Regions from separate parts of the Isoalcanivorax beigongshangi genome, predicted to be linked through region 3. Evidence: predicted binding sites of a transcription regulator. Region 3 holds the regulator's gene; each other region holds the start of a gene.

The links. The regulator PhoB, encoded in region 3, activates phosphate uptake and scavenging genes when phosphate is short. The targets are predictions, from matches to a motif close to TGTCATANNNNTGTCANA.
Region 1: a site for PhoB is predicted at 4,508-4,525, ahead of AB5I84_RS08765 (PA1571 family protein). Genes of this name have one in related genera too.
Region 2: a site for PhoB is predicted at 6,027-6,044, ahead of AB5I84_RS05965 (alkaline phosphatase PhoX). Genes of this name have one in related genera too.

The regions. Positions count from the first base shown of each region.
Region 1 is NZ_JBGCUO010000001.1:1,929,221-1,937,235, reverse strand. It holds gene AB5I84_RS08790 (acyl-CoA dehydrogenase family protein) at 1-371, shown strand, start outside; gene AB5I84_RS08785 (MATE family efflux transporter) at 368-1,747, opposite strand; gene AB5I84_RS08780 (elongation factor P hydroxylase) at 1,828-2,385, shown strand; gene AB5I84_RS08775 (glutathione S-transferase family protein) at 2,440-3,060, shown strand; gene AB5I84_RS08770 (4-phosphoerythronate dehydrogenase) at 3,086-4,240, shown strand; gene AB5I84_RS08765 (PA1571 family protein) at 4,215-4,391, opposite strand; gene htpX (protease HtpX) at 4,662-5,549, opposite strand; gene AB5I84_RS08755 (site-specific recombinase) at 5,779-7,863, shown strand; gene AB5I84_RS08750 (hypothetical protein) at 7,932-8,015, opposite strand, start outside.
Region 2 is NZ_JBGCUO010000001.1:1,331,761-1,339,775, reverse strand. It holds gene cysD (sulfate adenylyltransferase subunit CysD) at 1-119, opposite strand, end outside; gene AB5I84_RS05980 (MFS transporter) at 345-1,883, opposite strand; gene AB5I84_RS05975 (spermine/spermidine synthase domain-containing protein) at 1,963-2,688, opposite strand; gene AB5I84_RS05970 (DNA recombination protein RmuC) at 2,879-4,474, shown strand; gene AB5I84_RS05965 (alkaline phosphatase PhoX) at 4,541-5,959, opposite strand; gene galE (UDP-glucose 4-epimerase GalE) at 6,118-7,140, shown strand; gene AB5I84_RS05955 (hypothetical protein) at 7,142-7,750, opposite strand; gene AB5I84_RS05950 (helix-turn-helix domain-containing protein) at 7,843-8,015, opposite strand, start outside.
Region 3 is NZ_JBGCUO010000001.1:265,968-273,982, forward strand. It holds gene phoU (phosphate signaling complex protein PhoU) at 1-224, shown strand, start outside; gene AB5I84_RS01165 (TMEM165/GDT1 family protein) at 278-850, opposite strand; gene AB5I84_RS01170 (SlyX family protein) at 1,112-1,324, shown strand; gene AB5I84_RS01175 (MFS transporter) at 1,334-2,587, shown strand; gene phoR (phosphate regulon sensor histidine kinase PhoR) at 2,604-3,920, opposite strand; gene phoB (phosphate regulon transcriptional regulator PhoB) at 3,994-4,698, opposite strand; gene ubiA (4-hydroxybenzoate octaprenyltransferase) at 4,831-5,709, opposite strand; gene AB5I84_RS01195 (chorismate--pyruvate lyase family protein) at 5,711-6,274, opposite strand; gene rd (rubredoxin) at 6,493-6,657, shown strand; gene AB5I84_RS01205 (FAD-dependent oxidoreductase) at 6,741-7,883, shown strand; gene AB5I84_RS01210 (hypothetical protein) at 7,905-8,015, shown strand, end outside.

The sequences.
Region 1 (8,015 bases), 1.7 Mb from region 3:
CACTGGAGCAGTCATTGGCGTACGTGCGTGAACGGCAGGCATTTGGCCGCCCGCTCAGTGGCTTCCAAGTGACGCGCCACAAGCTGGCCGAGATGGCAACCCAGGTGGAAGCGAGCCGAGAGTTCACCTACCGGGTGGCGGCGCGCATCCAAGCCGGCGAGCAGGTGATCAAAGAGATTTCCATGGCTAAGAATCTGGCCACCACCGTCTCCGACCGCGTCACCTACGACGCGGTGCAGCTGTTCGGCGGCATGGGTTTCATGCGCGAATCGGTGGTGGAGCGCTTGGCGCGGGACAACCGCATCCTGTCCATTGGCGGCGGTACCTACGAAATCATGAATGAAGTGATCGCCAAGCAATTAGGGCTTTAAGCGTTGCCGGTCGCCAGCAGCACCAATTCCTGCTGGCGACGGCGGTGCAGACGGATGCCGAGCAGCACTGCCGAGCAGGTCAGTCCTACTAAGAGCCCGATCCAGAACCCGGCCGGCCCCATCGGTGTCCCGAGCCAATCGGTCTGTGCTAGCACGATGCCGGTGGGCAGGCCGATACCCCAGTAGGAAAACAGCGTGTACAGCATCGGGCGGGCAGTGTCCTCGAAGCCGCGCAGTGCACCGGCGGCGATGATCTGTAGCGCGTCGGAGATCTGGTACAAGCCAGCAAACAGCAACAGACCGGTGGCCAGCTGGCGCACTTCGGGGTTGTCGGTATAGAGCGGCGGGATCAACCCACGGGTCAGCAGCAGCAAGCTGGCGGTCAGGCAGCCGGAGCCGATGGCGAGCAGATAACCGGTGCGTACCGCCAGATTGATGCCGCTGCCATCGCCACGGCCGCGGGCATGGGACACACGCACCGTCACCGCAATGCCGAGACTCAGCGGCACAATGAACAGCAGTGAGGACACGTTCAGCGCCACCTGGTGTCCAGCGACCACTACCGCGCCGAGATGGCCGATCAACAGCGCGATCACCGCGAAGATGCTCGACTCGAAGAAAATCGCCAGCCCGATCGGCAGCCCTAGTTTGAGCATCCGGCCCAACAGCGCCGGCGACAGTTGGGGCTGGCGCAGGCTCAGTCGTGCGCGAGCGTAGGCGCGGTGCAGACGGATATAGCCGAACATCATCAGCGCCATCAGCCAAAAGGTAATGCCGGAGGCCCAGCCGCAACCGACGCCGCCCATCGCCGGCATGCCGAACTTGCCGTAGATCAGGATGTAGTTGATCGGGATGTTGATCAGCAACCCGAGAATACTGATGATCAGCACCGGCCGCGTGTGCGCCATGGCTTCGGTATAGCTGCGCATCGACAGGAACAGCGCAGCGCCGGGAATGCCCCAACTGAGCCCTTCTAGGTAACCTTGTACTAGCGGTCGCAGCGCGGGTTCCACGTCCATGGCGACCACCACCGGCTCAAGTTGCCGCAGCAGCACCGCGCCGACGCAGCCGAGTAGTAGCGCCAGCCACAGACTCTGCTGGGCGAGCGGATTGACGCGCTCCCAACTGCCACGGCCGAGGTGGCGCGAAATCAGCGGGGTGGCGCTCATCAGCACGCCGGTCATGAATAAATAGAAGGGCACCCAGAAACTGGCGCCCATCGCTACCGCCGCCAGATCGTGCTCGCTGACGCGGCCGGCCATCATGGTGTCGACCACGCCGTTGCCGGTCTGCGCCAATTGGCCGCCGAGAATCGGCAGCGCCAAGCTCAGCTGGCTGAGCATTTCGCGGCGCGGGGAGTTAACGGTTTCAGTCATCGTGGGTCTCTGGCAGGGGCGGCTACTCTACCGCAGCGCTACCGGCCTTGCGAACCATGTTCAGCTTGTTAGGGAACACTGTGATACAGCTTTTTTCGAGTGCCGATCTGGAACATCTGTTCAATCGTCAGCTGGGGCCGGCGTACGCCACCGTACTGCGCGGCGGTGCGGCTGAGCCGTTCTATCAGGCCGGGCGAGCAGGGCAGGCGCACACCATTTGGTACACCCGCGATTACTTCCGCAGCGCACTGCACGAGATTGCCCACTGGTGTGTGGCCGGGCCGGCGCGCCGAGAGCAGGACGATTACGGCTACTGGTACGCGCCGGATGGCCGCACGCCGACGCAGCAGGCGCAGTTCGAGCAGGTAGAGGTGGCGCCGCAGGCGTTGGAGCTGCTGGCCTGCGCTGCCACTGGTCATCGCTTTCGGGTGTCACTGGATAACCTCAACGGCGCTGGCGGCGTTGATGAGACACGCTTTGCTGCGGCCGTCGGCCAAGCCGCCGAGGCGCGACTACGACAGCGCCACGGCCAGCGCTGGGACCAGTGGCTACAGCTGCTAGAACAGCATTACCGCAACGGCGTACCGCTGGATGCGGCGGCAGTGACCGCGGTGCAACAACTGCCGGCATACGGCTGATGCTCGCCGCCAAGGCGCGTACACTGCCGACTTTGCCATTTGCGGAGAGCCGCCATGCTGACTGTTTGGGGTCGCACCAATTCAAATAACGTTAAGAAAGTGCTCTGGTGCCTGGAAGAACTGGGGCTGCACTACCAGCGCCATGATGTGGGCGGCCAGTTCGGCGGTGTCGACACCCCGCAATACCGAGCCCTCAATCCCAATGGCTTGATCCCGACGTTGCAGGACGGTGACCTGACGCTGTGGGAATCCAACGCCATCGTCCGTTATTTGCTGGCCGAGTACGGCGGCGACAGCTGGTGGCCGCAGCAGGCCCGCGCCCGCGCAGAAGCCGATAAGTGGCTGGACTGGGCCAGCACCACCTTTGTGGCGCCGTTCCGCATTGCCTTTGTCGGCTGGATCCGCACCGCGCCGGAGCAACGGGACGAGGCGCTGTTGGCCACGGCCGCCGCCGAGGCCGCGGCGTTATTAGCGCGTGTTGAGCCGGTGCTGGCGGCTCAGCCATACCTGTCCGGTGAGCGTATTGGACACGGTGATATCGCGCTCGGCACCCTGATCTATCCGTGGCTGCAATTGCCGATTGAACGGCCATCACTGCCGGCGCTGGAAGATTGGGCGGCACGGCTGGCGCAGCGGCCAGCCTACCAGCGCAGCATCATGACGGTACTCAGTTGACCTCTTCGGCTTGCAGGATCCTCACGTGAACATCATTGCTGACGAAAACATGCCGGCGCTGTCGCTGTTTGACGGTATCGGCACTGTGGTGCGTACCCCGGGCCGACCTTTGGACCGCACGTTGCTGGCCGATGCCGATGTGCTGCTGGTGCGTTCGGTGACCCGCGTTGATGCCGAGCTGCTGGCCGGTTCTGCGGTGCGCTTTGTCGGCTCCGCCACCATTGGCACTGACCATATCGATCAGGCGGCACTGGCCGCCGCTGGCATCACCTTTGCCCATGCGCCGGGCTGCAACGCGGTGGCGGTGGCCGAGTATGTGCTGCAGGCGGTGGTCGCGTTCGCGGTACAGCGGCGCACACCGTTGTCGGCGCTGTCACTGGGCGTGGTGGGCGTTGGCAACGTCGGACGCAAGGTGGTGCAGTGGGCGGCAGCGTTCGGACTACGGGTGTTGGCCAGCGATCCGCCGCGCGAAGCAGCCGGTGAGGCGTGCGAGGAGGGGGCCGAGTGGGCGCCGCTGGCGGAGGTGTTGGCGTGCTCGGTGATCACCTTGCACGTGCCGTTGTCGGTAACCGGCATGGCACCGACCCGCCATCTTATCGCTGCCGATCAGTTAGCGCTGCTGAGCGCCGGACAGTTGCTGATCAACACCAGTCGCGGGCCGGTGATTGCCGAGCAGGCGCTGCGGGAGCGGCTGGACCAGCCGCAGCCGCCACAGTGCATCCTCGATGTGTGGGAACACGAGCCGTGGGTCACGCCGCAGTTGTTGGCGCAAGTGCAAATCGGCACCCCGCACATCGCCGGTTACAGTGTGGAAGGCAAAGTGCGCGGTACCTACATGCTCTACCAGGCGCTGCGCCAGTGGCGTGGCCTGACCGACGCGGCCAAGCCGATGCCGCTCGATGCGCCGCCGCGCCATTGGGAGGCGCCGCTGGAAACCGAAGCGCAATTGTTGGCTCTGCTGCAGTGGGTGTATCCGATGGCGCGTGATCACCAAGCACTAGTGAGTGCCTGCGGCGCCGGCCCAAATGAAACACCGCCGTCACGGGAGGTGGCGGCGGTGCGGTTTGACCAGCTGCGCAAGCGTTATCCGCTGCGTTATGAACTGGGCGGTTTGCGCGTATCCGGTGCGGTGGCACCGGCCTGGGCGCAGGCCCTCAGTTTGCTGGGTGTGCAGTGCTAAGCGGGTAGGACCAAGCCTGTTCCAGGCGGTCACAGGCGCGTTGCACCATTTCTTCGGTGATGGGGATCTCGCGGCCCTGGGCATCAATCAGGGCAGCACCGTGGAAATCCTGGTTCCCAGCGGAATTTTGGGTACGGATTGAGGTGTTCATCTGCTCTGCCTCGGTAGTGGGTTCAGGTGGAGGGACCGGGTCAGCGGTCAAAATTTCCTCACCGTTCAACGGTAATGTTGGCAGCTTTGTGCGCCAAGCCCAGTATTGTTTCCAGATATGACGCCTCCATGAAAACTTCGCCCGGCCACGCGCGGTAACGCGCATTCCGACCGGCGACACTGTTGCCAGATGTGTCAGCAGTTGGTGGCGGGGTACTACCGCATCAAAAAGGGCCCCAAGTGGGGCCCTTTCTTTGCAGCGGCGATGCGCTCAGCGCAGGTTGCGCAGCGCTTCGATGCGGGCATCCAGCGGCGGGTGAGAGCGGAACATATTGCGCAGCCCTTCCTTCACGCCTTCGTTGATGGCCAGCGCCGTCATACTTTCCGGCATCTGGTCAGGCAGTGCGGTTTCCGCTTTCAGGCGTTGCAGCGCGCCGATCATGTTGTCGCGACCGGCCAGCTGGGCGCCGACGGCGTCGGCGCGGTACTCACGCCAGCGCGAGAACGCCATGACGATGGCGGTGGCGAGGAAGCCAAGCGCGATCTGGGCGATGAACGAGGTGATGTAGAAGCCGGGGCCGTAGCCGCGTTCGGTCTTGAACACTACTCGATCCACCACGTGGCCGATGATGCGTGAGAAGAAGATGACGAAGGTGTTCACCACCCCTTGGATCAGCGTCAGCGTCACCATGTCGCCGTTGGCGACGTGGCCGATTTCGTGGGCCAGCACGGCACGCACTTCTTGTTTGTCCATGCGCGCCAGCAGGCCCTCAGACACCGCCACCAGCGCGGCATTCTTGTTCCAGCCGGTGGCAAAGGCGTTCGACTGGCTGGCGGGGAAGATCCCCACTTCCGGCATGCCGATGCCGGCGCGGTCAGACAGTTCGCGCACCGTGGTCAGCAGCCATTGTTCGGTGGCGTTGGCTGGTTGCGTGATCACGCGGGTGCGGGTGCTGGTCTTGGCGATCCACTTGGACATGAACAGCGACAGCAGCGAGCCGGCGAAGCCGAACACCGCGCTGAAGATCAGCAATGACTGCAGATCAAGGTCGACACCGTTCTGTTGCAGGGTGGTGGTGACGCCGAGCAGGCTCAGCACAACGCTGGCCACTGCCAGCACGGCAATGTTGGTCAGCAGGAACAGGGCGATTCGCATCATGGGCGAAGGGTCTCCAGATTCTCGGGGAAGCAGGGCTCGCGGGCGGCGGGCAGGCCGGTCCGCGCGCATAGTATGACCGGGAAATGGGGTTTTTGATCCTGTTTTCAACTACCTGCGGCACAGTTATTTTACCTGTTGGAGCGCCGGCGGCGCGGGTGCCGGTGGCGCCTCTGTTATCATTCCGGGTCGTTTGGACGGCCGTGTCGTCCCCCGTTACAGGAAGCCTGACGTGTCATTGGAAAGACTGCTGCCGCGCCTTGCGGACCCGGACACCAGCGCGGTCACCACGCTGCGCCATATTGTTGATTGGTTGCGCCCGCGCCGCTGGGAGAGCGCCGAAGCGGCGGAAAGCCGCATCACCGGCCTGGCCGTAGTATTGGAGGGGCGCCCAGAGTTGCACGCCGCGCTGGCCGGTAAACTCGGTGCTTGGCTGCGTGATGGGCGTTTCTTTCACCTATTCACCAGCGCCGGCATTTACTCCCGTCGTGGCTTCCTTAAAGAAATGGGGGAGCGGGTTTATGAGCGATTGAACCCGTCGCCGGCGGACCCGGAAAACGTCAAAGACGTGATGTTCATGGTGTTCACTCGCAAGGTGGATGCCGAGTGGGTGCCGCAGGTGTCTGATGCCGCGTGGCTCAAATTGCTGGCCACGCTGTTCTCGTTTTCCGATGACGACCGGGTGCAGATGCGCGATGAGATGCAGGAGGAACTGCTGGCATCGCTGGAGTTGCTGGGCATCTGGGTGGCGGCGGAAGAGCTGGAGCCTGCCATTCTGCGACTTGACCACAAGATGCTGGATCGTGACTCCGCGCTGGTGGCGTTGCAGCGCGAGTTGGCAATCTATGTGCGCCAGTATCCGCTGTGGGTCTCCGGCCAGATCGATGATCTGCATGACGATGCCCACGCCCGCGTGCTGTTGGAGCAATGCGTGGTGGAGGTAGCGCGCCTGCGTCGGCGTACCGTCAACATGGGCACCACAGTGGCGTTGACCCACATGCTGGAGCGGTTGGTGCAGACCTTGAACCGCATTGAGCAACTGCTCGACCTGCTGCATCCGGCCGACCGCGACACACTCAAAGAAAAGTCGGTGGCGCTGTTCAAGCAGTGCGTCGGTTACACCGCGGCGCGCCACAGCGTACGTGCGCTGTGGCAGCAGAACAGCCGGCTGCTGGCGCGCAGCATGACCGAGAATGCCAGCCACACCGGCGACCACTATATCGCCGGCAGCCGCCGCGCTTACTTCGCCATGCTGGCGTCCGGTGCTGGCGGCGGTTTCATCATCGCGTTCATGGCGCTGCTGAAGATCCAGATTCTCGAACGTGGCTTCGAGCCGTTCCTGCAGACAGTACTGGTAAGCCTGAACTACGGATTAGGCTTTGTACTGATCCACATGATGCACGGCACCGTGGCCACTAAGCAGCCGGCGATGACCGCAGCGCGTATTGCCGAGCGGGTAGAGCAGGGCGAGCGCGGCCGTGCGGACCCGCGGCCGCTGGCAGAGTTGCTGGTGAAGGTGGGGCGCACCCAGCTGGTTGCGATCCTCGGCAACGTCACCGTCGCAGTGACGGTGGCGATGCTGGTGGCGGCGGCGTACTTCCACTTCCAAGGCGAGGCATTGATCTCGCCGGAGCGGCAGCAGTACATGCTTGGCGGTATTCATCCATGGCTGAGCCCGGCGCTGTTCTACGCGGCGGTGGCTGGCGTGTGGCTGTTCCTGTCCGGGCTGATTGCCGGCTTCTTCGACAACCGCGCGGCGTACCTGAATCTGGAAGAGCGACTGCTGCACCATCCGCTGCTCAAGCGCCTGCTGCCGCGCAGTGGGCGTGAAGCGGTGGCGCAATACCTGAGCCACAACTACGGCGCGTTGGCGAGCAACTTCATCTTCGGTGTCATGCTTGGCAGCACCGGTGCCATTGGCCATGCGCTGGGACTGCCGATCGACATCCGTCACGTGGCGTTCTCGTCAGCGGATGTGGGCTATGCCATGGGCAGTGCGCAGGCTGGCGTCGGTGCTATTGCGCTGGGCGTTGGCTGTGCGTTGCTAATCGGTCTGGTGAACTTGGCGGTGAGTTTCTCGCTGGCGCTCAGTATGGCGCTGCGGGCGCGCGGCACGCGGATCTCGTCGCCGGGGAAACTGCTGAGAGCCTACTTCAGTGCCATCCGAGCCCATCCGCTGGCGCTGGTGTTTCCGCCGCCGACAGCGCCGGCGGACGACGAACAGCAGCCGGCTGCCGACGGCGCCAATGCTGGCAATCCCCAGAACGTGAATAAGCCGACCGAAGCCGACAGTGGGTCAGCCGGGCCTTCTGCCTGAAAGGGGGGCGCTCTGGCGACGGTCAGGCGCGAAGTTTGTGCTAGCGGGTGCTAGGGCGTGGCGAGAGTTCAGTGCGTGTCGCGACGGGGTGTAGGCCGTGAGGCTGGCGCTGGCACCGCGCCCGGCAGCGCGATGAACTGGTGCACCAGCAG
Region 2 (8,015 bases), 1.1 Mb from region 3:
TTACCAATGGAGTACAGCATCACCGGGCGGTCGAACTCGGCGGCCACCTCACGGATGATGTGAATGGATTCGGCCTCCAATGCTTGGAGGTGGGTCATGCGGTCTTGGGGGAGCACCATAAGGTTCCATCTACGCGTCAAAGCGGGCCCGGAAGGCCCGGGAAAAAGCCGGGTTTGGATAATAACCAAAGGCTTTTCAGCGTATAGGGGCGGCCGCTGGGCCGCCCCGCACGATGGAACCAAAAAAAACGCAGACTTTTCTCTATTTTTATATAAATCAACTACTTAAATATAAAAAACAACCGCCACTTATTCCCAAATCAAATAAATATAGACGCACATATTCTATTTGACACTGGCGCCAGCGGCTTTTTCGGCCCGCCAGTGATGCCGCCCCAACCACAGCGCCACCACCACCACCAGTGCTGCTCCCCACAGCGCATTGAGCGCCAGTGCATGGCTGAAGGCCGCCTCTGCCGCAGCCACTACCAACTCTGGCTCAGCGGTCTGCGGCGCCAGTTCCAGCGCGGCGCTGAGGGTTTCACCAGCCTGCGCCAACAACGTCTCCGGCAACACCGACGACAGCGCTGCGGTGAGTTCATCGCGATACAGGCGCGCGCCGAGGCTGCCCATCACCGCGATGCCCAGCGCCATGCCCAGCTCCACCGCCGTTTCCGAGGTGGCTGAGGCGACGCCGGCTTTTTCCGGCGGCACCGAGGTCACCACCTGCTCGGTGGCGAGAATCATCATCGGCATCAGGCCACTGCCCATCAGCAGCGCTCCCACCACCAACAAACCGATCCCGCCGCCGTGACCAACGCCGGCCATCAGCACAAAGCCCAGCGCCGCCACCAGCATCGATACCGTGACCAGCACGCTGTGGCGGATGCGGCGCTGCATGGCCGGCACAAATTGGGTGATCAGCACCTGCGCCACCGCCGCCGGCAGCATTACCACCCCGGCTTCCAGCGGCGACAATTGCTGCACACCTTGCAGGTATTGATAAACCAACAACCAGGCACCGGACATCGCCAGCAGCGAAATCATCATGCCGCCCACCGCCACCCGGAAGCCGCCGTGGCTGAGCAGCGCCAGATCGAACATCGGCTGCGCCAGCCGCTGTTGGCGGCGTACGAAAATTAAAGTGGCCGCCGCCGCCAATAAGGAGGCGCCGATCACATCAAGGGTAAAGCCGGAACGCGTCACTTCCTTGAGCGCGTAGGTCCAGCCGAGCAGTGCCAGCACACACTGTACCGCGCTGGCCAGATCCAGCGGTCCGGCGTCGGGGTCACGGTACTCCGGCAGCAGCTTCGGCCCCGCCACCAACAACAGCCCCATCACCGGCACGCCCAGCAGGAACACCGTCTGCCAGCGGGCAAACTCAAGGATGACGCCGCCCACCAACGGGCCAATGGCGCCGCCGACCAGAAAACCGGTGGTCCAGATGCTGATCGCCACCGTACGTTGGTCGTCGCGGTGAAACAGGTTGCGGATCAATGCCAAGGTCGACGGCATCAGCGTGGCACCCGCCACGCCCAGCAAAGCGCGGGTGATGATCAGCATGGTGGCACTGGTGGACAGCGCCGCCAGCACCGAGGCGATGCCGAATGCGGCAGCGCCCCATAGCAACAGCCGGCGGCGCCCCCAACGGTCGCCAAGCGCCCCCATGGTGATCAGGAAGCCCGCCACCATGAAACCGTAAACATCGAGGATCCATAGCAGTTGGTTACTGCTCGGGTGCAAATCGCGCACCAGATGCGGCACGGCCAAATGCAGGACCGTCAGGTCCAGCGACAACAACAGGGTGGGCAGCACCAACACCGCCAGGCCCAACCACTCGGTACGACCGGCGGCCGGCGGCGACAACGACGACGGGGGCGACATGACATCACCAACAGGCAGGAACGGGCCGGAATGATAACGGCCCCAGAAATCCGCTGCTAGCGAAGAATGATGATGCTTTTCAGTCGGCTTGAACGCTGATGAAGGTCCACAATTCGCCGTAGGATGGCACCATCACGGTCTGCTCACGCACCTCGCCGAACATGGCGCCCAAGCGCTCGCGCAGTGTCGCCAGCAAGGCGCTGGAATCAGGATCCCACTCCCCACAGGCCTGCAGGCTGAATACCCCGCCGGGTCGCAAGGCGGCACGCACATGGGCGAACAGCTGATCAATAAACTGGCGCTGGCTAAGGTCGTCTCGCACCGGGTCCATGGTCAGATCGTAAATCACCGCATCCAAATCACGAGCCTGTTCGATCCAGGCGAATGCATCCCCCACCACCACCGCGGCACGCGGGTCATCAAATGCGTCGCCCCACTGCACCGGCATCCATTTGCGGCACAAGTCGATTACGGCGCCGTCAATATCGATCAGCGTGGCGCGCGCCAAGGGCCGTTGCAGCTGGTCCCAAGTAGCGAGCAGGTAATTGAGCACACCGCCGTCGCCGCCTCCAAGGATTGCCACCTGCTGGCAATGCTCCAGCGTCAGTAGCGGCGCCACCATGGCACTGTTGTAGGCGAAGTCGGATTCGGAAATCTGCAGGTCGTCATCGATCCACAGTTGATTGCCATACACCGGGTGCTGGTAGATGGCGATGTGCTGCCACTCACTGCGGCGGCGCTCAAGCAGGAACCGGTCCGGCGGTACCGAGCCGTCGGTGGGAAACAGGAAATGTTGTTGATTCATGGCATCCAGGCTGGCACCTGCCACAGCAGGCCCGCCCGCTCTTTCCAAGCGGTGAATGAAGTGCAGCGGCCGACGCACACTGCTCGAAAGATGGGCCCGAGCATACAAAATACGTGGCCCGTCAACAAACTAGGGCCGGCGCCGTTATACTGCCGCGATATCGTATTTTCTGCTGACAGGAATCCTGACCATGACGTTAACCGCGCAGGCCATCGGGCTGATGGGTGTGCTGGCACTGCTGGCCTTGGCACTGGGCGCCGTAATCGGCCGCTGGCCGGTCGGTCGGCTGGCGAGCCGGTTGGAACAGTGTGAGCAGCAGCTGGCGGCCGCACGCCAGCTCACTGACAGCCAACAGCAACAGCTGACTGCCTTGAGCGCCGAGCAACGCACCTTGCATACCGCCCATCAAGTGCAGCAAGCGGAACTCAATCACAGCCGTGATGCACTGGCACTCAGCCAGCAGCGAGAGCAACAGCACAGCACCGCACTGGCCGATGCTCAGCATCGTCTCAGTCAGCGCGCCGAACAGCTGAGCGCCGAAACCACCCGTGTGGCCGCGTTGCAGGAACAGTTGCAACAGCTGCTGGCGGAGCTGCAACAACAACGTCAGCAATTTCAGCAACTGCAACAGCGTCACGCCGAACTACAAAGCCAGCACGCCGAACAGGAGGCCCGACTCACCGAGCGCGACGCCCACCACCAGCAACAACTGGCCCTGTTCGAACAACAAAAGCAGCAGCTGTCAGAGCAATTCAAACTGCTGGCCAACGATATCCTCGAAACCAAGAGCAAGGCGCTGCAGGAACACAGCCAAGCCAGCCTCAGCGGCGTGATGCAGCCGTTCCAAAAGTTCATGGATGACTTCAAAAAAGAAGTGCAGGACATCCACCACCGTGAAACCGCTCAGCAAGGCGCCATGCGCCAAGAACTGGCAACGCTGAAAAGTCTCAACCAGCAGATCACCCAAGAAGCCCACGAATTGGCCACCGCCCTGCGTGGGCAGAAGAAGCTGCAGGGCAACTGGGGTGAGCTGGTGTTGGACAACATCCTTGAGCGTTCCGGTCTGCGCCGTGATCAAGACTACCGCCGCGAGGTGTCGTTCCAGACCGAAGATGGTCGCCAGCGCCCGGATGCCATTGTTTACCTGCCGCAGAGCAAGCATCTGATCATCGACGCCAAGGTGTCGCTGGCGGCTTATACCCGCTATGTGAACAGCGAGGACGAGCTGGAGCGGCAGCAGGCGCTGCGCGAGCACGTGCAGGCGTTCCGCGACCGCATCAACGAATTGGCTGATCGCGCCTACGACAAAATCGAAGGGCTGAACTCACCGGAAGTGGTGTTCATGTTTGTGCCGATCGAGTCGGCATTCGTGGAAGCGCTGAAGGCCGATGAGCAACTGTTCCAGGTGGCGATGGCGCGCAATATTTTGGTGGCCACGCCCACCACCCTGCTCACCAGCCTTAACATCGTGCGCCAGCTGTGGCGGTTTGAGGACCAGAACAAGCACACCGCCGCGCTGGCGTCGAAAGCGGACCAAGTGTTCCGCAAGCTCAACACCTTCTTGGCCAGCTTCGAGCAAATCCGCCGCAGTCTTGATCGCGCCAGCGAAGCCTATGTGAAAGCCGAGGGGCAGTTGGTCAGCGGCCGCGGCAACCTGGTCAAACAAGTGGCCGACTTCAAGCAGTTGGCGCCCGCCATTCAAGGCGAACTGCCGGAATACTTTGTCGAGAAAGCATCGCTGGAAATTGACCTGGTACCGCCCACCGACGACCACGGCGAGAGCTAACGGCGCCACGCGGGCAGCGGGTTGCCACCCGCCTTGCTCCAGGCTCAAAGGGCCAGCGTCGCCCGGTCAAGCGCTGCCCGGGCGGAACGCCGGCGGCAACGTCAATTCATACGTGGCGCCGCGATTGACCAACATGGCGGACGGACCGCGTTGGGAGCTGAAATACAGCCGCGAACCATCCGGCGTGAACGCCGGGCCGGTCAACTCCGAACCGCCATGGTCGATCTGCAGCAGGATGCGCGGCACACCGTTCGGCACCATCACCATCAGCCGCATGGCATCACCGTCTTCGGCCACGATCACATCGCCGGCCGGGCTGACCACCAAGTTATCCACGTCCTTAAACGGTGCTTGCCCGGTGCCGATCAAATGCTCGTTGTCGAACACCACTTCAATCTGATCGTTGTCGATGTCGAGCGCGTAGACCCGGTTGTCGCCCTTGCAAGCGAAAAACACCACCGCCCGCAATGGCCGCTGACCGTCCGGCAACAGCGGCTGCTGGCCGTCAGGGAAGTGCTGGATCCACAACCCCTCGCCGCCATTGAAGCGGGTGCCGGGCGCACCCTGTCCGGTGCTGGCGCGGTACTGGTCACGCACCTCGCCCTGCGGGTGTTGGGGTTGCAGCACCGGCTGCCAGCGCACCTTGCGCAGCACCCGGGCACTGGCGAGATTATCGTCGTAACCACCGTGGGCAAAGCCGTCAATTTCCAGCACTTCCAACACGCCCTGGCTCAGGTCCAAGGCACTGCGTCCGTTGATGCCGGACACCCGGCCGAACGAGCGGAAGCGATAGAAGCGACCGTCGCCGTGGTCTTCAGTGAGGTACACCGTGCGCGTCTGCTCATCCACTGCCGCCGCCTCGTGGCGGAAGCACCCCAGCGCCGGATGCACCACCGCCTGCGCCGGCGTGCCGAACGGATCGCATTCGTACACCAGCCCATCCGACAGTTCCTCGCAGGACAACCAAGTGCCCCACGGTGTCGGCCCGCCGGCGCAATTGCGGCGGGTGTTGAGCAGCACCGGATAGGCATCGATCAAGCTGCCGTCGGCGGCAAAGCGCAGTGCGCCGACACCACCACTGCGGTTGGTCTCGCTGTTAGACACATACACCCAGCCGCCATCTTCTGCACCGAACACGGCGCCGCCGTCCGGTGCCCGATGCCAGCTGTAACCGAGCAGCCCACCACTGGGATCAATGCGGCCGCTGACCGGGTTGGCCAAGTGGCGCGCCACACAGCGCACCGAGAAGCCTTCCGGAATCCAGATGCCATCGACGCCGGAATTCTGCAGCAGTCCAATTTGCGACAGTGGCCCGGCCACCAGCGGCAACTCGCGGCCTGGCAGTTTATCCAGCGGCGGCAACGCGCCGGGGACACGGCTGAGCGGCAGGTAGCCGGACGGGCGGTCCAACCCCCATGCCACAGCAGCGGCGGCTCCGGCACCGTAAAACAAAGTGCGCAACAAGGCGCGGCGGGTATAGGCCATGTCGATTCCATCCCAGCACTGGTTCATCGACTTCTAACGCGCCATCACGACAACGTCATAACTAGACCGTGACAACTCGGTGACAAGCAACCGCCCTCATCCAACCCCGCCCAATTGCGTTATGCTTGCCGCCTTCTGCTTACACCACAGGGATGACTATGCGCAGCGTTCTGGTTACCGGCGGCGCCGGCTACATCGGCAGCCACACTGTGCTGCAATTGCTAGAGGCCGGCTGGCACGTCCACGTGCTGGACAATTTCGCCAACAGCGACGCCGAGGCCCTGCGCCGGGTGCAACAGTTGGTACCGGACGGCCACTTGTCTTGGACTGCAGGCGACATGGCAGACACCGCACTGGTGACCCAGTTGCTGGGCGACACCCGGCCGCAGGCGGTACTCCACTTTGCCGGCCTCAAGGCGGTGGGCGAATCAGTGGCCGAGCCGCTGCGTTACTACCGTGTCAATGTCGGCGGTACGCTCAGTGTGTTGGAAGCCATGCAAACCACCGGCGTGCGGCAGTTGGTGTTCAGCTCCTCCGCCACCGTTTACGGCATTCCAGAGCAGCTGCCGCTGACCGAACAGGCGGCGCTCGGCGTCACCAACCCCTATGGCGCCACCAAGCTGCACATTGAGCAAATGCTGCGCGACCTGCACCGCGCCGAACCGGACTTCCGTATTGCGCTGCTGCGTTACTTTAATCCTGTGGGTGCCCATCCGAGCGGCCGTATCGGCGAGGCCCCGCAGGGCACGCCGAACAACTTGATGCCTTATATTGCTCAAGTGGCGGCTGGCTTGCGGCCGGCGTTGACGGTCTACGGCGATGACTACCCCACCCCGGACGGCACCGGGGTGCGTGACTATATTCACGTGATGGACTTGGCGGCCGGCCATCTGGCGGCCTTGCAGGCGCTGCAGAACGGCGACGGGGAATTGATCGTCAACCTCGGCACCGGCCGGGGTTACTCCGTGCTGGAGATGGCGAAAGCCTTTGAAGTCGCCAGCGGCCGCCCGGTGCCGCTGACTATTAGCGCGCGCCGTGCGGGTGATGTGGCCGCCTGCTACGCCGACCCCTCCTTTGCCCGGCAGGCATTGGGTTGGGAAGCACAGCGTTCATTGACAGACATGTGCCGCGACCATTGGCACTGGCAGCACAGCAACCCACACGGTTACCGCAGCGAGTGACTCAGAGCGTGTCTTGGTAGGCCGCCAACTTGGCGGCCCAGGCCTCACGGTTACGCCAGTAATGGGGCACCCGGCGCTGGAACCAAATCCAGGCCACATACACCACCACCTGTAACAACAGCCCGGCCAACACCGCGTCGGGAATAGCGCCGTCCTGCCATACATCGGCGAACAGTGCAGTCCCCAACACCGCCATCACCAACACCAGCAACACGCACACCACACCGAGGAACACCGCTTCCAGCCTCAGCAGCCAGCTGACTGGCAACACAAAGCGGCCGCCTTGATAGCTCCAGTAGCGGGTCAAGGTGCGCAGATCGTTCTGGGTAAAGCGGTGGGTGCGGAACAGCCCGAGAATGGTGTCCACCTCCTCCACCGTGACCGGCTTCTGCACTAACCGTTCTGCCGCCAAACAGCGGCGCTGCTGCTGCGCCACTTCCAGCAGCTCCGGCACATCACCAGCGAGCTGCACCAACGCATCCGGGCGATCCCGGCGCAGGTAGCGCGGCGCGCGATTGATCAGGTGCCAACACGCCGGAATGATCGACACCAACGCCGCCAATACGGTGCCGATGCTGCCTGCCAAATCAATGAATGAATCGATGCCCATGGTCCCCGGTCCCACACCCCTGTGATGGCGCGGCTGCGCTGGCTGGCAACATACGACAGCGACTGCGGCAAGCCAAGCACGGGTCGGTGATCTCAGATGATGGCCTGCAGCCCCTTGTCTGCCAGGATGTTGAGCAGCTTCAGCGCCGGCCCCGCCGGACGGGTTTCACCCTGCTCCCACTTGCGCACCGTTGATGCCGTGGTGTGCAGGAACAGCGCAAACACTGGCTGGCTGAAATTCAGCGTTTCACGCAGTCGCTTGATGT
Region 3 (8,015 bases):
TCGAATACCGCTCAGCGATGCGCTCGCTGGTGACTTTCATGATGGAAGACCCGCGCTCCATTTCTCGGGTGCTGAACGTGATCTGGACGCTGCGTTCGCTGGAGCGCATCGGCGACCACGCGCGCAACATCTGCGAACAGCTGATCTACCTGGTGAAGGGCAAGGACGTGCGCCACTACACACTGGACCAGATCGAGCAGGAAGTGCGCGGCAGCAACAAGTGATGCCGACAGCACAAAAAAGCCCGCCATCCGGCGGGCTTTTTTGTGGGCGGCCGTTATTGCCAGAGCAGGGACAGCAGCGTGACCACACCCATAGTGACGAACAGTGCCGCCGACAACATGTGAATGCGGCGCTGCCAGACGCCGTTGCTGAGCAGCGCACCGAGCCAGATCACCGGTGCGTTGACCAGCACCATGCCCAGCGTACTGCCGGCCAGCACCCACAGCATGTCAGTGCTGTAACGTGCCGCCAGTGCCACCGTAGCGATCTGGGTCTTGTCACCGATCTCGGCCAAGAAGAACAGCACGAAGGCGGCTACGAATGGGCCCATGCGGCGCTTTTGATCGAGTTCTTCTTCGCCGTCCGGCACCAGCATCCACAGGCCGAGGCCGATGAAACCGATGCCGAGGATCACCGTGAGCCAGAACATCGAGATCAGTCCGGCCAGCCAGCTACCGAACCAGGCCGACAGCCCGTGGTTGATGAGGGTGGCCAAAATGACGCCGGCCAGAATCGCCCAAGGGGCTCGGTAGCGTTGGGCCAGAGCGAATGACAGCAGCTGGGTTTTATCACCGATTTCGCCGATCGCGACCAAGCCGGTGGAGACCAAGAAGGCTTCGAACATCATGGTGGGGTTTCCTGGGGCGGGACCGTACTTCGACACAGGACACTACAGCCCGTCCCGCCACAGGAGGCCGCAGTGTCCCAGGTCTTGCCGGTCCTGTTTCCGTTGCCGGAAACCGGTCCTCACCGCCATGTCGTGTGCGACAAGTATGTTGACGGTGGGCTGCGCGGGGCGGCGCATCGACTACTCCCCCAGAACGGCGCCAAGGGTACGTCAACGTGTTAGAGTCGGCAACCATGCCCGCCGCCGGAGGAACCCGTCCCGATGGACGATGACCGTCTGATCGATCTCGAAACCCGCATTGCCTACCAGGACGACCTCCTGGAGACCCTCAACGACATCGTTGCGTCCCAGCAACAGCAGCTCGATCAGCTGCACAAGATCTGCCACGGACTGCTGGAGCACCTGCACGAGTTGTCGGCGGCGGTGGCCAAAGGGCCGCTGGCCGTCGAACACGAAATCCCGCCGCACTACTGAGCGGCTGCCATGACCTTCGCATCGCCGCCGGCGTCCGGCCGCCTGCATCAGCAGGCCGACTTCGTTCTATTTTTAGTAGCACGTTTGGCAGCGGTGCTGGCCATGCAGATGCAGGCGGTGGTGGTGGCCTGGCAGGTCTACGATCGCACCGGCGATCCGCTGGCGCTGGCTTGGGCCGGTTTGGCGCAGTTCATCCCGATGCTGCTGTTGTTATTGCCGGCCGGCGACCTAGTAGACCGCTACAGCCGTAAACGCCTGATGATGGCCAGTGTGGCGGTGATGGCGCTGTGCAGTGCGTTGCTGCTGTGGGCCAGCCGTGCACCGCTGGCAGCGGTGTACGCAGTGCTGGCGCTGTTTGGGGCGGGCCGTGCGTTCCTGTCGCCGTCCCTGTCGAGCCTGCTGCCGCAGATCGTCCCGCGTGAGCGGCTGCCGCAGGCGATATCGGTCAACGCCATGGTGATGAAATTCGCCACTATCAGTGGGCCGCTGCTGGGTGGGCTGCTCTACGCGGTGAGCGGCGAGGTGGTGTACGCGGTGTGCTGCGCGGCCTTTGTGCTCAGCGTGCTAACGCTGATCCCGCTGCGGGTGCGTTATGCCGAACCACCAGCGGCGGGTGAGAGCCGTGCGGTGCAGCGATTCTTCGCCGGCATCCGTTTCATCCGCACTCGGCCGATTATCCTCGGTGCCATTTCCCTCGACCTGTTCGCGGTGCTGCTGGGCGGCGTGGTGGCGTTGCTGCCGGTGTATGCCAGCGAGGTGTTGGATGTGGGCTCCACCGGTCTTGGCGTGTTGCGCAGCGCGGTGGCGGTGGGGGCGCTGGTAATGGGCCTGTACCTGAGCCTGCGACCGTTGCAGCGCCGGGTCGGGCGCACCATGTTCGTGGCGGTGGCAGTGTTCGGCGTGGCTAATTTGGTGTTCTCGTTGTCGCACTGGTTCTGGCTGTCGGCGGCGATGATGCTACTGGCCGGCGCTGCGGACATGATCAGCGTTAACGTGCGCATGACCTTAATCCAGCTGGCCACCCCGGACGCCATGCGCGGCCGGGTCAACGCCGTGAACATGCTGTTCATTGGCTCGTCCAACGAGCTGGGCGAATTCCGCGCCGGTACCTTTGCGTCGGCGGCTGGCACCGTGACGGCCGCTGTCGGCGGCAGCTTGGCAACGCTGGCGGTGGTGGGGCTGTGGGCAAAGGTGTTCCCGGTGCTGCGCAAAGTGGACCGTTTCGACGACGTCGAAGCCCGCCCGGTGGCCGGCGGTCACTGACAACTGCCGGAACGGCTCAGCCGCCGACGTCCTTGCGCTCTTCGTCACCCACCCGCCAGCGCGGGAAGTGGCAGGTGAAGCAACTGCCTTTGCCGAGCGTGCTCTCAATGTTCAGACGGGCGTTGTGGCGGATCAGCACGTGCTTGACGATCGACAGTCCGAGCCCGGTGCCGCCGGTGTGTGTCACGCGACTGTGGTCGGGACGGTAGAAGCGCTCGGTGAGCCGGGGCAGATGCTGGCGGTCGATGCCGACGCCGTTGTCGAGCACCGAGAAATGCCCGCCCAAGTCGTCCTCCCACCAGCGGATGTCGATGCGCCCTGCCTGCGGCGTGTACTTCACCGCGTTGGTGATCAGGTTACTGAACGCGCTCTGGATCTCGTTATGATCGCCGAGCAGAGTGGCGTCCGGCGCCACTTCCAGCACGATCTGCTGGGCCTTCTCCGGGTGCAATGACAGCGCGTCCTGCTGCAACCGGCGCAGCAGCGGCGCCAGCATGATCTTGTGGTAGTTGTTGTCTGGCTCGGTGCCTTCCAGCCGGGCCAGCAACAGTAGATCTTGGATCAATGCATCCATGCGGTGGCTCTGTTGATCCATTTGCTGCAGCGCGCGGTGCATGCGGGTTTGTTCCGGCGGCAGCGTGTCGATCAGGGTTTCCAGGTAGCCTTTCAACACCGTCAACGGGGTCTTCAATTCGTGGCTGACGTTGGCAACGAAATCCTTGCGCATCTGTTCCAGGTTATGCAGCCGGGTGACATCGCGCACCACCACCAGCCATTCGCCGCCGCCGAAGCGGGTAATGGTGAATTCCAACAGGATGTTGTCGTTGGACGGGGCAGGCAGCGACATCGGATGGTCGAAGTTGCCGGTGTGCAGGTATTCCACCAGCCGCGGATCGCGAATCAGGTTGGTGAGCGGTTGGCGCACATCCTGCGGCGCACGAAAGCCCAGCAGGCGCTCGGCGGCGCGGTTCCAGAACTCCAGCCGACCGCGGCGGTCGACCACGATGATGGCGTCACGGTGGGCGGTGATTGAGCTTTGTGCACGGCCGATCAGCTGCTGTAGGTCGTCGCGGGCGGACATTTCCTTGCGCAGCAGCCGGTAGATGGCGTCAAACAGTTCGCCCCAGGCGCCGGAGCTTTCCGGCGGCTCCCATTGTTCCGGGTAACGCTGGATCCAGCGCACGAAGCGCACGATCTGCCACAAGTTAAGGGCTACATAGCCGATCATGGCCAGTGCCAGCGGCCAGAAGCTGTGGGCGTACCAAGACAGCAACAGACCGATGACGAGGACCAGCGCAATGCGCCGGACTTCGCTGAAGACAGTGAAATTCAAGCCGGTTTCTCCTGCACAGCCAGTGCCGCCCCGGATGGCGACGCCGGCCCGGGGCGTGGGTGCTCAGGGCCGGTCAGACCGGACGTGGCGTCTTGGTGGAAAACCGGTAGCCGGTGCCGCGTACAGTCTGGATGAACCGGTCGAAATTATAAGGCGCCAGTGCCTTGCGCAAGCGGCGAATGTGGACGTCGATGGTGCGATCTTCCACATACACGTTGGCGCCCCACACTTGGTCGAGCAATTGGGTGCGGGAATAGGCGCGCTCCTGGTGGCTCATGAAGAACTCCAGCAGGCGGTATTCGGTGGGGCCCATTTCCACCGGTTCGCCGTTGGCGGTGATGCGGTGGCTGACTGGGTCCAGGCACAAACCCTCGGCGTCGATGGCCTTTTCTGCGCCGCCAACGCTGGAGCGCCGCAGTACGGCCTTGATGCGGGAGATCAACTCGCGGGTGGAAAACGGCTTGGTGATGTAATCATCCGCGCCGACATCCAGCCCTTGGATCTTGTTGTCCTCTTCGCTCTTGGCAGTAAGCATGATGATGGGAATTTCCGCGGTGTTCTCGTCGCGCTTGAGGCGCCGCGCCAGCTCAATGCCGGTCACCGAAGGCAGCATCCAGTCCAGCAGCACCAGCTCGGGGCGGCTGTCCACAATAATGGCATGGGCGGTTTGGGCGTTTTCCGCCTCCAGGACCTCAAAGTCCGCCAACTCCAATGCCACCGCCACCATCTCGCGGATAGCGGGTTCGTCGTCAACGATCAGGATCTTGTGCTTGCTCATGTCATATCGTGTAGGTAGTGGGTTCGATGCCCATTAGATGGCCATTTAATGACAGGAATATGACAGCTGGCCCGGGGCGATAGCGTCAGAATGCGCAATCGCCGCCGGCGGCTCAAGCGCCGCCTCGGGCCGTCAAGCGAGCAGGTAGTGCAACCAGAGGCCGGCAAAGATGGCCGCGCCGACCCACTGGTTGTTGAGGAACGCCTTCAAGCACAGCGCTGGATCGCGGTCGCGGATCAGCCATTGCTGGTAGACGAACAATGCGGCGGACACGGCCAAGCCTAGGTACCAAGGCCAGTCGAACGCCAGTGCCCGGCCCAGCAGCGCCAACGCCACTAGGGCCAGTGCCTGCAACAGGCCGATGATCAAGCGGTCGGCGTCGCCGAACAGAATCGCGGTGCTTTTGATGCCCACTTTGAGGTCGTCTTCACGGTCGCAAATGGCGTATTCGGTATCGAACGCCACCGTCCACAGCAGCTTGGCCACGAACAGCAACCAAGCGGCGGCCGGTACGCTGTTAGTTTCGGCGGCAAAGGCCATCGGGATCGACCAAGCGAAGGCGGCACCGAGAAACAGCTGCGGCAGATGGGTGAAGCGTTTGGTGAAGGGGTACAGCGTGGCCAGCCCCACCGCGCCGAACGACAGCCAGAACGTCAGCGGGTTAAGCAGTAGCAGCAACGAGGCGGACAACGCGATCAGTACGGCGAACAGCGCCAGCGCATCGCGGCCGCGCAGGGCGCCGGTGGCCAGCGGGCGCTGGCAGGTGCGGGCTACGGCGCCATCCCATTTGCGGTCAGCGTAATCATTGATCACACAGCCGGCGGCGCGCATCAGCCAGACGCCGGCGGTGAAGACCAGGATGTTTTTCAGTGAGGGGCTGCCGTTGCCGGCGATCCACAACGCCCACAGCGTTGGCCAGAACACCAGCAGCGCGCCGATCGGCCGCTCCAGGCGCATCAGTTGAATCCACGGCCACAGCGCTGGAAAGCGCGTTTCTATCCAGGCAAACACCTTATTCTCCGTCGGTTTCGGCCAGCACCCGTGTCCACAGTGCGGGCAGGAAAAACTCCGCCACCAAGATCGGTTGGCCGCGCTTGCGGAACAGTGACTCCCGTCCCCACAGCTGCTCGCCGGATTGCGGGTGCGGCAGCCGCTCGCCGTCCACCTCGGTGATCCAGACCGCGTCACGGCTGGCCATGGGCAGGCGGAACAGCTCCCAGCCCAACGAGCGACGCGCCATGTGGCCGAGTACGCGATTGGCGCCGGTGAGCGAGGTCAGCGGCAGCACTGAGCGCGCGTACACCATTGGTTGGTCATCCAGCAGCAGTTCCACTTCGCGGATGCGGGCGTGCTGGCGCGCGGATAGGCCGGCGAAACGGGCTTCGGTGGCGGTGGGGGCGCTGATGCCCTCCTGCAGTAGGCGCACGGCGAAGCGGCCGTGGCGGCGCAGGCGGGCAGTGAGGGAGCCGGTGTCCAGTAACCAGTCACGCACCAGTGGCGGCAGGCGGCGCTGCTGGGCAGGCTGCCAATGAAGCTGCGAGGGCAGAAACGGACTGGGGCGGAACGAGGTCAACATGGGCTCCCGGCGGGCATGGCCGGGCGAACTATGCGGCAGCCTGCAGGGCATGGCAAGCACGGCCAGCCTGACCCTTGCGCCTGCTGCAAGGTGCCACTCCGCCACTGTAACCGTCGGCAGTGTCATTGATTTTTGACGGGGCGGTCGCTAGGTTAGCCGGTCTCTTTTCGGCGCCCACTGGGCCGCCTTTCCACAGGTTACGCGGTTGAGGACAGAACATGAAAAAGTGGGAATGTGTCGTGTGCGGGTTCATCTACGATGAAGCGTTGGGCCTGCCGGACGAAGGCATTGCGCCGGGCACCGCCTGGGATGACATCCCCGATGACTGGGTCTGCCCGGATTGCGGCGTGTCCAAGGATGATTTCGAGATGGTCCAGATCTGACCCTCTCTTGGAAGGCGCCGCGGGCGCCTTCCCTGTTTCAGGGCCGTGAGCGGCCACCCCCAGATTCACAGCGAGATACCGTTATGGCTCCTATTGTTGTCATCGGCACCGGCTTGGCCGGCTTCAACCTGGTCAAGGAATTCCGCAAGCACGACGCTGAAACGCCGGTGGTGATGCTGACCTCGGACGACGGTCGCAATTACTCCAAACCGATGCTGTCCAACGGCCTGGCGCGTAACAAGACCGCCGATGAGTTGGTCATGGCGAGCCCGGAACAGACCGCCGCTGCACTCAACGTGACGGTCCGCCCAGGTGTGTCGGTGACCGCCATTGATCGCGCTGCCAAGCAGGTGGTACTGGGCGACGAGCGCCTCGATTACAGCCAGTTGGTGTTGGCCTGCGGCGCCGATGTATTCCGCCCGCAGTTAGAAGGCGACGGCCAAGACGCGGTGTTCAGCATCAATGACCTCACCGATTACGCTCGCTTCCGCAGCGCCCTCGAAGGCCGCAAGTCGGTATTGGTGATGGGTGGCGGCCTGATCGGCTGTGAGTTTGCCAACGATATGGCTCAGGCTGGCATCCAGGTGCATGTGGTGGAGCCGATGGGCCGCTGCTTGCCGCTGCTGGTGCCGGAAGCAGCGTCCCAGGCTGTGTCGGCTGGTCTCGGCGCGCTCGGGGTCAGTTTCCACTTCGGCCCGTTCGTACAACGTGTTGATCGCCATGGTGAGGGTGTGCGTGCCACCTTGTCCGATGGTGCCACCGTGGATGTCGATCTGGTGCTGTCGGCTGTGGGCCTGCGTCCGCGCATCGCGCTAGCGGCCGAAGCCGGTCTGGCGGTGGACCGTGGCGTGCAGGTGGATCGTCAGCTGCGCACCAGCGATCCGCAGATTTTTGCCCTCGGCGATTGCGCCGAAGTGGACGGCCACGTGCTGCCCTACCTGCTGCCGCTGATGGCGTCGGCACGGGCGCTGGCTAAGACACTGGCCGGCACGCCGACCGATGTCAGCTACGGCGTGATGCCGATCACCATCAAAACCCCGGCCTGCCCGGTGGTGTGTGTGGTGGCGCCGCGCGGAACCGCTGGGCATTGGCAAGTGGAGGCCGATGGCCACCACGTCAAGGCACTGTTCCGCGACGAGCAAGGCCAGCTCCACGGCTACGCTCTGACCGGTGATGCCTGCAGCGAAAAAATGGCTCTCAACAAGGACATGCCGGCGCTGTTCTGAGTCGGCGGTAGGAGTATCTGTATGCGTTTCCGTCTCGTGATGTGGATATTGGGTCTGCGCTTGCGCTGGCTGGGTCGCCGTAATGAGAAATTTGCCGGCAAACTGTCCGGTCGCAATGTGCTGATGCAGTGG